2 regions of the Actinobacillus suis ATCC 33415 genome follow, and region 1 is predicted to be linked to the other one. Evidence: riboswitches for the same ligand, from Rfam matches in the RefSeq annotation. Region 1 holds a riboswitch; the other holds the start of a gene.
The links. A riboswitch is a leader RNA that binds a small molecule or an ion and turns the genes downstream of it on or off. The one in region 1 is predicted to bind lysine.
Positions count from the first base shown of each region.

Region 1 (7,359 bases):
TTCCTTTTGATTAATAATTTGTAAAAAAGAGGTTAAATTTAACCGCTTGAACAAGGCGTAGTGTAGCACGCCTTGTTAACTTTTTGCTCTACTACTTTAATGTTAAACGTTAAAGAAGAGAGGAATAATCGTTAATGCAACAACGGCTGCAATAACACCATAGATAAACATTGGTACTACGGTTTTCTTAAGGATTGCACCTTCTTGATTTTGAATATTCAATACAGAGTTAACCGCAACGATATTATTAATACATACCATGTTACCCATTGCACCACCTACAGATTGTAGCGCAAGTACTAATGAAGTTGATAAACCGGTAATTTCTGCGGTTGATAACTGTACGCTACCGAAAGTTAAGTTAGATACAGTATTAGAACCGGAGAAGAATGCACCTACCGCACCTAAGTACGAAGCAAAGATTGTCCAGTATTCACCGGTTGCTTCAGCAAAGCTTTTACCGATAATTTTTACCATTGAACCGTCATTGCCGACTAACATTAAGTTAACCATGATTAATGCACCGATTAATGCGATAAATGGATTTTTGGTTTGTTTAAAACTACCGGCAAACACTTCTTTTACTTTTGAACCGTTTAATGCAAATAGCGGAATACAGATTAATACGGTTACGACAAACGGAATCAGTGCAGGCACATAAAGTAGTTTATAGCTTGCGTTTACAGCTGTGCCAAAAATATTTTTTAAGCTAAAGACTAAACCGTGACTGATTTCAAATTGACCTAATGAGCCTAATTGAGTTGCAATCCAAGTTGTTGTGTCATTCATCATTGCTTTAAATGGTAACTGCTGAATACGAGTTACAATTAAGAAGCCGATTAATAAACCGGTTGGAAGCAATGCTTTTGCTACATCTTTCATTGATACTGCGCTATCTAGTGTATTTTCAACTTTAGCTAAACCTACGCCTTTATTCGCAAGGAAAATCGAAATAAACATGCCGATTGCACCACCGACTAATGATGGGAATTCATAGTTTATTTGAGCAAGTAAGAAGTAAGGTACTACACAAGCAAATACGCTTAAGTAAATAAAGACTATATTTTGACGGATTTCTTTCCAGCTTACGATAAAACTTAATGCAATCACCGGAATAACTAATGCGGCAAAGGCATGGATAAGCGCTGTCATTGAACCGATTTCAAGAATTTGTGCTTCAGCTAAATTGAGAGAGCCGAAACCAAACCAAGTTGGTGTACCTACTGCACCGAATGATACCGGCACAGAGTTCATAATTAATGCCAATATTGCGACTTTAATTGGATTAAAGCCTAAGCCTACAAGGATTGGTGCTGCAATCGCTGCTGGCGTACCGAAACCACTCGCACCTTCAATCATAAATGCAAATGCCCAACCGATAATCATAAGTTGTGCAACCGGATTTGGGTTAATCGTACCTAACCATTTACGTAATGTATTTGTTACACCTGATGCTTCAGAGAAACGATTAAATAAAATCGCACCAAAAATAACGGTAATAGGGGTTAATACTGACATTATCGCTGAAGCGATATTTGCACTGATAACAGTAATATCTGTCGCGAAGAATAAAAGATGAATAATTAAAACCACCACGGCAACCCAAGGGAGAGCAACATATGATGGTAATGCATTACGTTTTACCATTAAGTAAATAAGTAAAACAATCGGGAATATACTAAGGAAAAGAGCCATAAAAACCTCGCAGAGCGATAATGATGTTATAAGTTAAAAAAATGTTAACTTTTTGGGTGTATGCATTTTATGTGAGTTTTTGTAAAAGAATAGTAGGTTTGTTTCAAATTATGACCAGGATCACACTTTTGTTGCTTAATTGCTTAAAAATAAATCAACAAAAAATAACAAAATTTAACATTGTTTTTAAATATAACCTAAAAGAGTTAACTTTGCAGCGTATGAGAGAGCGGTTTGGTGGCTAAAGGGAAGGTTATGAGATTCTGAGTGAATAAATAATTATTAATAACTTTATAATAGTGAGAATGAAGTATAAATAATTAAATTTGTATTTAATTTATTAAATAAAAATAATATCTGTGTTAATAAATGAAATTATAAATTCTTATAAGCTTTCGAAATATATTTCAAAACGAAACTTTTTGAGTAAAAATACTTATTTTGAGGTAAAAAAATAGGGGGCTAAATAGCCCCCTAATAACGAGATAGTGATTAGATTGCAAAATCTTCTAACGATTTACCCGCATCTAATGCTTTTTGAATTGGGCTAGGTGTACGACCTTGACCTGTCCAAGTTTTTTCATTACCGTTTTCATCAACGAATTTATATTTCGCAGGACGAGGTGGACGTGGTTCGCGTTTTTTACGCTCAGACACGCTACCAAGTAAAACTGCAAGCTCTTCAGCAGAAATACCGTCTTTTTCAAGTAATTCTTTATACTTGTTCAGACCTTCCATAAATTTAGCTTGTTCAAGTTCTTGCGCTTGTACTGCTTGACGTTTTTCTTCAACAACAATAGTAACTTTTTCAAGTAAAGCTTCTAATTGTTCTAATGAAGTTTCACGTGCGATTACACGCAAGCTGCGAATATTTGATAACGTTTTTAAGATATCAGACATTTTCATCTCCAAATAAAGACCATATTTAAAATATAATAATTTAGTTATTGTGTGAATTCTAGAAAGAAGAAATACTCCAGAATTGAACATATATTAACGGAATATATTTTTAAGGTAAACAAATAATTTATTGAATATAATCTAATTGATTGAGATAAGACCTCTATTTGAATGATTCGACTATTAATCTTGCTTAAATAGTTGAATTTAGCTATTGGCAAGCCGTCAATATTAAGGTAATCTTACAGAGTCCTACAAATTGTAGAGGTGCAAATCCGATAAGTATTTTTTCTGAGTGGAAAACGATGAGGAAGAAGGAAAGGCGTATTTGCCGAAATCAGTTAAGCGTCATCTTAATTGGTTGGGGTCGTTACCGAAAGGGACGACACTGTCGTAACATCAACTGTTACGGAGTGCTACTGTTAGGGTTGGTTCATATTTTTCTTATTCATATTGCCCACCTTTATATTATTATGCAGTTCGCATAAATCATTTCAGTAGATCCTCTTCTTTGTTTGACTTGCAATTTCATTACAAAGTTATATTTTTAGAGGTTTTATGAATTTAGTTGATTATTCAAGTTCTATATGGTCAATTGCACCTGCAGCACTTGCGCTAATTTTAGCTATCGCTACTCGTAAAGTTTTATTTTCTTTAGGAGTCGGAATTTTAGTCGGCGCATTTATGCTCGCACCGGAATTTATGGACGGCTTCGCTTATTTAAAGAATATAGCAGTCGGTTTAGTTTATTCAGAGGGTAAATGGTCATTAGGTAAATTACAAATTATTATTTTCTTACTATTATTAGGTATATTTACTTCATTATTAACTTATTCGGGAAGTAACCAAGCTTTTGCTAATTGGGCGAGAAAGCATATTAAGAATAGACGTGGGGCAAAATTACTGACGGCTTGTTTAGTGTTCGTTACGTTTATTGATGATTATTTCCATAGTTTAGCGGTTGGTGCAATTGCTCGTCCTGTTACTGATAAATTTAAAGTATCACGAGCTAAACTTGCTTATATTTTAGATTCTACCGCAGCACCGATGTGTGTATTAATGCCGGTATCAAGTTGGGGTGCATCTATTATTGCAACCATTGGCGGTTTATTAGTTACTTATAATATTACTGAATATACGGCAATGAGTGCATTTATCTCAATGAGTGCGATGAACTTTTATGCGATTTTTGCATTACTGCTAGTATTTTTCGTTTCTTATAGTTCATTTGATATTGGCTCAATGGCTCGTTTTGAGCGTTCAGCTCAAACTTCGGAGCATCATACGCAAGATGAAGTTGTTGAAAGCAAAGGTCGAGTTTATGCATTAATTGTCCCTATTTTAGTATTGATGGTAACGACCGTTTCATCAATGATTTATACTGGTGCGCAAGCATTAGACACATTTAGTTTACTGGGTGCATTTGAAAACACGAATGTTAATCTTTCATTAGTGATCGGTGGTTCAGCAGGTGTAGTAGCAGTAATATTATGTACATTAGGTTTAATTGATTTGGCTGATTATCCAAAAGCTATTTGGAGCGGTTGTAAGTCGATGTTCGGTGCAATCGCAATTTTAGCACTTGCATGGTTGATTAGTAGCGTTGTAAAAGATATGCACACCGGTGATTACCTTTCTACATTAGTAGCAGGCAATATTGATCCGGCATTTTTACCAGCGATTTTATTTGTATTAGCCACAGTAATGGCATTCGCGACAGGAACCAGTTGGGGAACATTCGGTATTATGTTACCGATTGCAGCAGGTATGGCAATCAATGTGGATACCGGTTTACTAATTCCATGTATGTCAGCGGTGATGGCGGGTGCGGTTTGTGGTGATCACTGCTCGCCAATTTCAGATACGACAATCTTATCTTCAACCGGTGCGCAGTGTAATCATATTGACCATGTAACTTCACAGTTACCTTACGCATTATTAGTTGCGACGGCGGCAATTGTCGGTTATTTAGTGGTTGGTTTTACTGAATCAGCATTATTCGGGTTTATAGCAACGGGTATGATGATGTTAGTTCTGATTTTATTATCAAGAAAGTCAGTAAAATAGTTTAAACAATCAGAATTAAGCGGTGTAATTTACAAAATTTTTTGTAAATTACACCGCTTTTTTTATTGCTATTTTCTTGAAATTTTGTACAGCGCAAACGATTAAATTCTATATTTTGTGAACTAGCTCACATTATTTCTAGGATAATCGGTGTAGTATCAAATTACGTTTTAAACGGCATAAAAAGTCGTAGTTGTAAAATACGGGGAGCATATTATGAAAAATGTAATGGTTTATTCTTTAATTGCAAGTTTAGGTATCGGTTTAATAAATACCGGTATGGCGCAAGATAAAATTGGGGTAACACTTTATCGCTATGACGATAATTTTATCCAGCTAATGCGTAGTGAATTAGAAAGAAACGCTGCTAAACACCAACTTTCCGTATTAATGAACGATGCACAAAATTCACAGTTTGCACAAAATAATCAGGTTGAAACTTTACTCGAGCAGAAAGTGAAAGTTTTAGCGGTAAATTTAGTAGATCAAAATGCTTGGCGAACTGTTATCGGTAAGGCGATAGATCGTAATGTACCGATTATTTTATTCAATAAAGATCCGGGACGTCAGGCATTGGAGAGCTATGACCATGCCTACTATATTGGTTCAGATCCGAGTGAAATTGCAAAATTACAAGCGGAAATGGTTGCTAAACAGTGGAAAGTCAACCCTCAATATGATTTGAATAAAGACGGAAAAATTCAATATGCACTGCTAAAAGGGGAAAATGGGCATCCCGATGCAGAATTACGAACCAGAGTGGTATCGCAACAATTAGAGCAACTCATTCCCGGTTCGCAAATGCTAGCGTTAGAGTCGGCACAATGGCAAACCGGTATGGCAAAAGAAAAAGTGAGTGCATGGTTTGCGACACCGCATAAAGAAAAAATTGAGGTAATTATTGCGAATAATGATGCAATGGCTATCGGTGCATTGGAAGCCGCCGCAACGCAGGGAAAACTTGTACCGATCTATGGTGTTGACGGAATCCCTGCTGCATTAAATTTAATTAAAATGGGAGCGTTAGCCGGTACAATTCAAAATGACTGGGTGAGTCAGAGCAAGGCGATCCTTACTTTTAGTGAGAATTTAGTGAAAGGGAAAAAAGTAGATGAAGGAACAGCATGGCAGCTAAAAGATCGGGTGTTAAGAGTACCTTATAAAATGATTGAGAAAAACGATCTTAAGTAACATAATGATATTCAACTCAAGCGGTTTGTAAAAAAATAGTGAAATTTGACCGCTTTTAGTAAGAGAAAAGGCGTTCATTTGAACGCCTTTTTAAGTATGGAAATTAAGCTGCTTTTGCCATCTCGAATTCAATTAACATCATTAAAATATGAATAACTTTAATATGGATTTCTTGAGTACGGTCAGCATAACGGAAGTGCGGGACACGAATTTCTACATCCGCTAAACCCGCCATTTGACCACCGTCTTTACCGGTCATCGCAATTACTTTCATACCTTTTTCTTTTGCAACTTTGATCGCATTAAGTACGTTTTTAGAATTGCCTGAAGTTGATAAGCCAAATAATACATCGCCTTTTTGACCTACCGCTTCTAAGTAGCGAGAAAATACATATTCATAACCAAAATCGTTACTTACACAGCTTAAGTGGCTTACGTCCGAAATCGCAATAGCCGGATAACCCGGACGGTTTTCACGGTAGCGACCGGTTAGCTCTTCTGCAAAATGCATTGCATCACAATGTGAACCGCCATTACCGCAAGACAACACTTTACCACCTTGCTTAAAGCTATTTGAGATTAAAAGTGCTGCTTCTTGAATGAGTTTAATGTTATTTTCATCATTCATAAATTTATCGAGTACGTCAGCCGCTTCTTGTAGCTCTGCTTTAATTTGTTCTAAGTACATAAAAGGTCCCTTATTAAAAATTTGTAAACTAAATCACTCATTTTTGGTGTTTGCCATGGAGTGAAGTTCATAAAAGTGTAGGGGATTGTTGATATAAAGTAAATAAAAATGCACTGAATTTTTCCGAAACGATTTGTAAACAAAAGTTTCCAAAAAAGCTTTTTCAGAGTATGATTACGCACAATTATTTGTTAACCCTAGTGGATACAAGGCGAGTTTCTTATGCAATTATTGATTGAATGTACAGAAAAACTAACGGTTGCCGAATCTTTGATGCATTTATCGGCTAAACAGAATCAATCGATTCAAAATATCACATTCACTGAATCAGGAATGCAAGCCAAGTTTGATTTGTTATCAGATCAGCAACAGGCGCAAATTTTAGCTGAAATTAGACCGCTTGCAGGGGTGACTAAGGCTGAATTTACCGAAAATACGGCAGGTTTTTCTCATTTGATTGCGGAAAGTGAAAATATGAAAGCTGTGATTGCTCAGGCGAAGAAATTCGCATTGTTAGATGCACCTTTATTGATTCAGGGGGAAACCGGTACCGGCAAAGATGTGTTTGCCAAAGCTTGTCATGAGCTGAGTGATCGCAGAGCGCATAAGTTTATTGCGGTCAACTGTGCAGGGCTGCCGGCAGATGAAGCGGAAACTGAAATGTTCGGTCATCGTGGCAACGGCAAAGAAAACATAGGCTTTTTTGAGTATGCTAATGGTGGAACGGTTTTGCTTGATTCAATAGCAGAACTTTCACTTGAAATGCAGGCGAAATTGTTGCGTTTTTTAAATGACGGCTCGTTTCGCCGTGTAGGTGA
Region 1 covers NZ_CP009159.1:1,053,067-1,060,425, reverse strand. The annotation lists gene ASU1_RS04845 (L-lactate permease) at 103-1,695, opposite strand; gene ASU1_RS04840 (H-NS family histone-like protein) at 2,188-2,595, opposite strand; lysine riboswitch at 2,850-3,022, shown strand; gene ASU1_RS04835 (Na+/H+ antiporter NhaC family protein) at 3,154-4,662, shown strand; gene ASU1_RS04830 (substrate-binding domain-containing protein) at 4,879-5,853, shown strand; gene lpcA (D-sedoheptulose 7-phosphate isomerase) at 5,957-6,541, opposite strand; gene ASU1_RS04820 (sigma 54-interacting transcriptional regulator) at 6,764-7,359, shown strand, end outside.

Region 2 (7,359 bases), 350 kb from region 1:
CAATATTAAATTGCTCTGCTAGTGCTTCTGCCGTTCTTTGGCGAATATCCCCGACTTGGAAGCTCTTTTCTAAGCCATACATAACACCTTCACGAATCGCCCCGTTTGAATAACGCATCGATTCAATTCTAAAGGTATGAAATAGCGCTAATAAAATCGCCAAGCCAGGGATCAGCACATCCGCTCGCTCTTCAATTAAACCTTTTAACTGAATCTCGTTTAAGGAATTAAATTGCAAGCAAATATCAATTAAATTCTGTAAACGTTCTTCCGTAATCAACCCGTCTCGATACCCGTTGGCAATCAACACTTTTTGCACGGTTTTAATCGTTCCCGAAGATCCCAATACATTTTGCCAACCTAACTGACGGTATTCCCAAGCAAGATCCTCAATTTTTTCCATTGCCGTTTGGTAAGCATTATCAAATCGCTCAATCGTCAGTTCACCACGAGGGAAGAAACGATTTGCAAAGCTCACACAGCCCATATGACGGCTCTCTGCTCTTAATGGCGTGAAATCATCACCGATCGTCATTTCCGTTGAGCCGCCGCCAATATCAACCACTAGTTTTCGACCTTTTTCCGGCTGAGTATGGCTCACACCGGAATAGATCAAACGAGCTTCTTCTTGTCCGGAAATAATTTGAATCGGGTAAGGAAACACTTGCGCTGCTTGTTTTAAAAACTCATCGTTATTGATCGCTCGACGCAAAGTATAAGTTCCGACCACTTTCACATTTTCCGCCGAAAAACCTTGTAAACGGTCGGCAAATAACGCTAAACATTCCACGCCTCTCGTAATAGCCTCTTGGCTCAAGATTCGGTGTTCATCTAAACCGTCCGCCAAGCGTACTCGACGTTTCAAACGAGAAAGTATTTGGATCGAGCCATTTACAATGCGCGCAACAATCATATGAAAGCTGTTCGAGCCCAAATCAATAGCGGCAAATTCTCTAGGCGCAGACTGTTTTACTGGCGATTGCATTGAAGATGACATAAAATATCCTTATAAACCGAGCGAATAAATATCAAGATATTATCACTTTTAATACAAATCTATCGACAAATTCTTCATTATTTTAAAAATTTTGATGTTTATTTATGCAAATAAACAAACCCTTGAGAAACATTTTGACGAATTTGTTTAAAAGGTCTAGGATTTATACAGATTTATTTTCACTAACCAAGAGGGTTCTCAAATGGCTGATGTAAAAAAACAAGCGTTCCAAGATATGTTGGATTATGTTCATCTTTATCGTTTAAAAAATAAATTACATCGTGAAACTGCGGATAATGATCGTAAAATCCGTGATAACCAAAAACGTGTATTGTTATTAGATAATTTAAATCAATACATCAATGATTCAATGACCGTTGAAGAGATCCGAGCAATTATCGCTAATATGCGTGACGACTATGAAAACCGTGTTGATGATTACATGATCCGCAATGCGGAACTATCAAAACAACGCCGTGAAATTCGTCAAAAAATGGCTGCACATAAAAGTGCCGCTCCGGTAAAAGACGAGAAATAATTAATCTCCCTGAAAGCGGTCAGATCCACTTAATTTTTTACAAATTAAGTTTAAAGATCTGACCTCTTTTATTTTTATCTAAATTTATCCTCAAATTAGCCCATTCCTTAAGCATTCTTTCCATTAAGAATAAATATCGTTTGACACCCCTCTAATAAAAGGGTATTTCTATACAAGCTTTTCAGCTCTTGAAAAGAAGTAATGAATTTATTCATTGCGGGAGAGGCGCAACACTCAGGCAGTTTAATTCAAGGCAACTAGGGCCGTTTGAGGATTAAATGATGGGAGTGCTTGCCGAGGTGTGAATTCACTAGACTGGAATGAACATCGGCTGAGTCAGGTTGAATCCTATCAGCTGTCATTTAACACAAGTTTAAATGGAGTGCTCTGATTAATTGGTTCCTAAATCAAACCGCCTAATCTACTCAAATTTCCTTTCGAATATCCACTACACAACGTCATCTATTATTTTTTGATTTATAGGAAATTCTTATTATGTCTCATCTTTCGGTTGCTAAATTTGGTGGCACTAGCGTAGCTAATTTTGAAGCAATGACTTCTTGTGCAAACATCGTAACAGCGGACGCTAATACACGTGTTGTGGTACTTTCTGCATCAGCTGGCGTAACTAATTATTTAGTAGAATTGGCAAACGGTTGCGAAAAAGAACGCCGTGACGAAATTTTAAATGCAGTGCGTACAATTCAATATAACATTATTGAAAAACTACAAAGTCAAAGCGAAATTTCTGCTGAGATTGACGAATTATTACAGCATATCAGCGCATTAGCCGAATCCGCGAGCCTTGCGACATCTAACGCTTTAACCGATGAATTAATCTGTCACGGTGAAATGATGTCGACCAAAATTTTCACTCAACTTTTAAAAGAACGTAATTTCCCGGCAGTATGGGTGGATGTGCGTGACGTTGTAGCGACAAATAGTAATTATGGAAAAGCTGCTCCAAATGATGAGAAGACCCAACAACAATCTGACGAAATAATTAAGCCGTTAATTGCTGCAGGTAACGTAATGATCACCCAAGGCTTTATCGGTCGAGATGATGAAGGTAAAACAACCACATTAGGTCGTGGCGGTTCAGACTACTCTGCAGCACTATTAGCAGAAGTACTAAATGCAAATGATGTTTTAATTTGGACGGACGTACCGGGCATTTACACAACCGATCCTCGTGTCGTACCAAATGCACAACGCATTGATACCATGGCATTTAATGAAGCGGCGGAAATGGCAACATTCGGTGCAAAAGTTCTACATCCTGCGACCTTATTACCGGCTGTACGTAGCAACATTCCGGTATATGTCGGTTCAAGTAAAGCGCCGGAACAAGGCGGTACTTGGGTAACGCGTGATCCACAACCTCGCCCGACTTTCCGTGCAATTGCGTTACGTCGTAACCAAACTTTATTAACGCTTTCTAGCCTTTCAATGCTCCACGCTCAAGGCTTTTTAGCTAACGTATTCGCTATTTTAGCAAAACACAAAATTTCGGTAGATGTAATTACTACATCGGAAGTCAGCGTTGCACTAACTTTAGATAAGACTGGTTCTGCATCATCCGGTGCAGATATGTTATCCAAAGAGTTACTGGATGAATTAAACGCTTATTGCCACGTACAAGTAGAAAACAATCTGGCGCTTGTTGCTATTATCGGTAACAACTTGCATACCCAAGCCGGTGTGGCGAAACAGTTATTCCATACGATTGAAAACTTCAATATCCGTTTAATTAGCTACGGTGCAAGCACAAATAACGTATGTACTCTAGTGAAAAATGAAGAAGCGGATGAAGTAGTTCGTTCACTGCACGCTGGTTTATTCGAATAATCCCAACTAAACAAGCGGTTAAATTTGCAAAATTTTTTACAAATTCGACCGCTTGTATTTATGTTATAAAAAATGCCACAACAAATATTGTGGCATTTTTACTACTCTCTGAGTTTTTCAATTTCTTGGGTAAACTCTTCAATATCATCAAAGCTAAGGTAAACCGAAGCAAAGCGAATATAAGCGACCTTATCCAACTGTTTTAAGGCATCCATTGCGAGATTCCCCACTAATTTACTCGGGACTTCTCGTTCGCCGGTCGATTGCAGCTGAATAATAATTTTACTGATTGCTTTTTCAAGATCATCTGCACTTACCGGACGCTTTTCTAACGCTCGGCTTAGACTGACTCGTAACTTATTCGCATCAAACGGCACTCGGTTGCCGTTATTTTTCACAATATAAGGCACAACCAATTCAGCCGATTCAAAAGTCGTAAAACGCTCTTTACAGCTAATACATTCACGACGGCGGCGAATTTGGTAACCGTCCGCTGCTAAACGTGAATCAACAACTTTTGTATCCTCTGCAGCACAAAACGGACAACGCATTACGCTTCTCCTCTATTTTGTTCAATAAATGTTTTTAACAAATTCTCCGGTGGCGGTGGCATTTGTAAGAAAAAGCCCTGTGTTTGGATCGCTTGCAAAACTTCTTCGTTTTTTGACCGCTTGAGTTGCTTTTCACCATTTAAATTAAATAGCATCACAAATTGCGGCTTACCAAACATTTGGCGTAATGTTTCAGGTATGCTATCAAACTGATCGCGCTTTGCTACATAAAGAAACATTCCTTCTCTTTTCGGGCTTTTATAAATTGCACAAAGATTAGTACTCATCGTCATAGGCTCCGCCTGTATAGTTATCAAATCTTGAATATTGACCTTGGAAAGTTAAACGAACTCGTCCAATCGGGCCGTTACGTTGCTTACCGATAATAATTTCAGCAATCCCTTTTAAATCGGAATTATCGTTATACACCTCATCACGATAAATAAACATAATTAAGTCCGCATCTTGTTCAATAGATCCGGATTCACGTAAGTCCGAGTTTACCGGGCGTTTATCGGCACGTTGTTCCAAGCTTCGGTTTAACTGCGAAAGCGCCACAACCGGCACTTGTAATTCCTTTGCCAATGCCTTCAGAGAACGGGAAATCTCAGCGATTTCAAGCGTTCGGTTATCGGAAAATGCCGGCGCACGCATTAACTGCAAATAATCCACCATGATCATACTTAACCCACCATTCTCACGGTACACTCGTCTTGCACGCGAACGTAACTCGGTTGGTGTTAAACCGGAACTGTCATCGATATAGATATTTTTGCGCTCTTGTAAAATTGCCATCGTGCTGGATATTTTCGCCCAATCTTCATCGTCATGAATCTGTCCGGTTCGGATCTTGGTTTGATCTACGCGAGAAAGCGAAGCTAACATACGCATCATAATTTGGTCTGCCGGCATCTCAAGGCTGAAAATCAATACCGGTTTAGCCGGCTTCTTACGAGGGTTACCGTATTCATCCAAATCATTCGGATCTTCCACATCTACTAACGAAGCATTTTCGCATAAGTTCATTGCAAACGTGGTTTTACCCATTGACGGACGTGCCGCAACGATAATTAAATCCGAGGGCTGTAAACCTGCGGTCTTTTTATTTAAATCAATGAAACCGGTTGAAACACCTGTTACCCCGCCATTGTTGCGGTTTTTTGAAAGCATTTCAATACGAGTAAGCGTATTAATTAAGATGTCATCAATTTTTTGCGGGCCTTCATTGCTGGTATTACGTTTTTCGGCAATTTCAAATACGATACGTTCCGCTTCATCTAAGACTTCTTTTGCATTTCTGCCTTTCGTATGATACGCCATCTCAGCAATTTGATTACCTGCCGTAATCACACCACGCAAATCGGAACGGTCACGCACAATATCCGCATAAGCAAGAATATTGGCTGCACTTGGTGTATTTTTAGAAAGCTCGGCTAAATAAGCGAAGCCACCAACGTCCTGTAATACCCCTTTATCTTTTAAGGCTTGGTCTAAGGTGATGATATCAATCGGCTGATTATTACGCACCAACTCCACCATTTGCTCAAAAATAGTCCGATGCGCATAGTTATAAAAATCTGTCGGTTGTACACGCTCGGCAACATTATCCCAATGGTCATTGCTTAGCATAATACCACCTAATACTGCCTGTTCCGCCTCAATAGAATGAGGTGAAATGGCAATTTGCTCGACTTGTTTATCTCTTGCGCTTTCTTTGTTTGATGGAGTGTACTCAGCCATTTTATTAAAACTCTACGTGACAAATGATATAAATGATTAGTTTAACGGAAATTCACCTAAATTGAAATTTGCAATTTTTAATCAAATTCAAGCAGATTATTGATGAAAGTCTCTTTACATCATTGAAAATACGGTTAAAATCATTGAGAATAATTTTCACTTACAGCTATACTTTTAAACAGGAAGGATCTATGTTAAAAAAAGCATTCTTTACTTTAACTCTTGCAGCCGCATTAACTACTTCAGCATTTGCAAAAGATGTAACAATTCCAACCGCTCGCGGAGAAGTTACCTTTACACAAACACCTCATAAAGTCGCAGTTTTTGATGCAGCAACCATTGATATTTTACAACATTTAGGAGTCGACGTAGCTGGCGCGCCTGATGTTGCTAAAACATTACCGTACTTAAAACCTGCAGTAGCACAAGCTACCAATATCGGTACGGTTTTTGAACCTAACCTAGAAACATTAAACAGCTTAAAACCAGATTTAATCATTGTTGCTACTCGCTCTGCCAAAAAATTAGACGATGTGAAAGCTATTGCGAACGCTATTGACTTAACTCCAAATCCTGAATTGAATACCATTGCAGCCGGTTTAGCAAATCTGGACAGCTTAGGTAAATTATTTGCTAAACAATATAAAGCTAATGAATATAAAACTGAAATTGAAGCGTTATTAAAAGAAACTCAAGCAGCAGTAAAAGGTAAAGGAAATGGCTTGATTATTATTGTAAATGGCGGAAAAATGTCAGCTTTTGGTGAGAAAGGTCGCTTAGGTTGGGTACATTCAGCGCTTGGCATTCCACTTGCTAAAGCAGATGTACATAAAAAAGGCACAAGCCACGGTGAACCTATTTCGCATGAATTTTTACAGAAAATCAATCCTGACTGGCTATTCGTTCTTGACCGCACAGCAGCCATCGGAGAAGAAGGTAAAACAGCGCAAGAAATTTTAGATAACGAACTTGTGCATCAAACTAAAGCTTGGAAAAATGGCCAAATTGTTTATTTAAGCAGTGCGGCTTACTTAGCAGCTGGTGGTATTGAACAAATGCGTACCGATTTAATCAATATTAAAAAAGCATTTTCTAAATAAGTTCACCACGCCCTCACATTAGTGAGGGCGATAATTTTAACTAATCTATGTTTTCACTTACTCAATTTAGTTTTTTTTCGCTTTTAATTCTCAGTTTACTGAGTATGTCTGTGGGTGTAGCCGACTTTCATTGGTCGGCTTTATTATCTGATCCAGAACAAACACAACTGTTTTTTATCAGTCGTCTTCCTCGTACCCTTGCCATTATATTAGTCGGTGCAACTTTAAGTGTTGCTGGCATGGTATTACAAATCGTTTTAAAAAATCGTTTTATTGAACCGAGTATGATTGGAGCAAGCCAAAGTGCCGCTCTTGGTGTATTAGCTATCAGTCTGATTTTTCCTGCCGCTCCACTTGTCGCGAAAATGTCGTTTGCCACTTGTTGCGCATTAATCGGTATGGGCATTTTTATGCTGTTGCTACGTAATCTTCCCCCTCATCAAAAACTCATGGTGCCACTAATCGGTATTGTATTCGGCAATATTATTGAAGCAATTACGACCTTTATCGCTTACGAAACCGACTCATTACAACTTTTATCTATTTGGTTTTCCGGTGATTTTTCCGGAGTTTTAGCCGGTCGCT
Region 2 covers NZ_CP009159.1:701,194-708,552, reverse strand. The annotation lists gene ppx (exopolyphosphatase) at 1-997, opposite strand, end outside; gene ASU1_RS03330 (DUF496 family protein) at 1,200-1,535, shown strand; lysine riboswitch at 1,748-1,931, shown strand; gene lysC (lysine-sensitive aspartokinase 3) at 2,031-3,383, shown strand; gene nrdR (transcriptional regulator NrdR) at 3,485-3,934, opposite strand; gene ASU1_RS03315 (YcgL domain-containing protein) at 3,934-4,221, opposite strand; gene ASU1_RS03310 (replicative DNA helicase) at 4,211-5,674, opposite strand; gene ASU1_RS03305 (siderophore ABC transporter substrate-binding protein) at 5,866-6,774, shown strand; gene ASU1_RS03300 (ABC transporter permease) at 6,822-7,359, shown strand, end outside.
Region 2: linked by a shared signal. The riboswitch ahead of lysC (lysine-sensitive aspartokinase 3) and the one ahead of ASU1_RS04835 (Na+/H+ antiporter NhaC family protein) in region 1 are both predicted to bind lysine.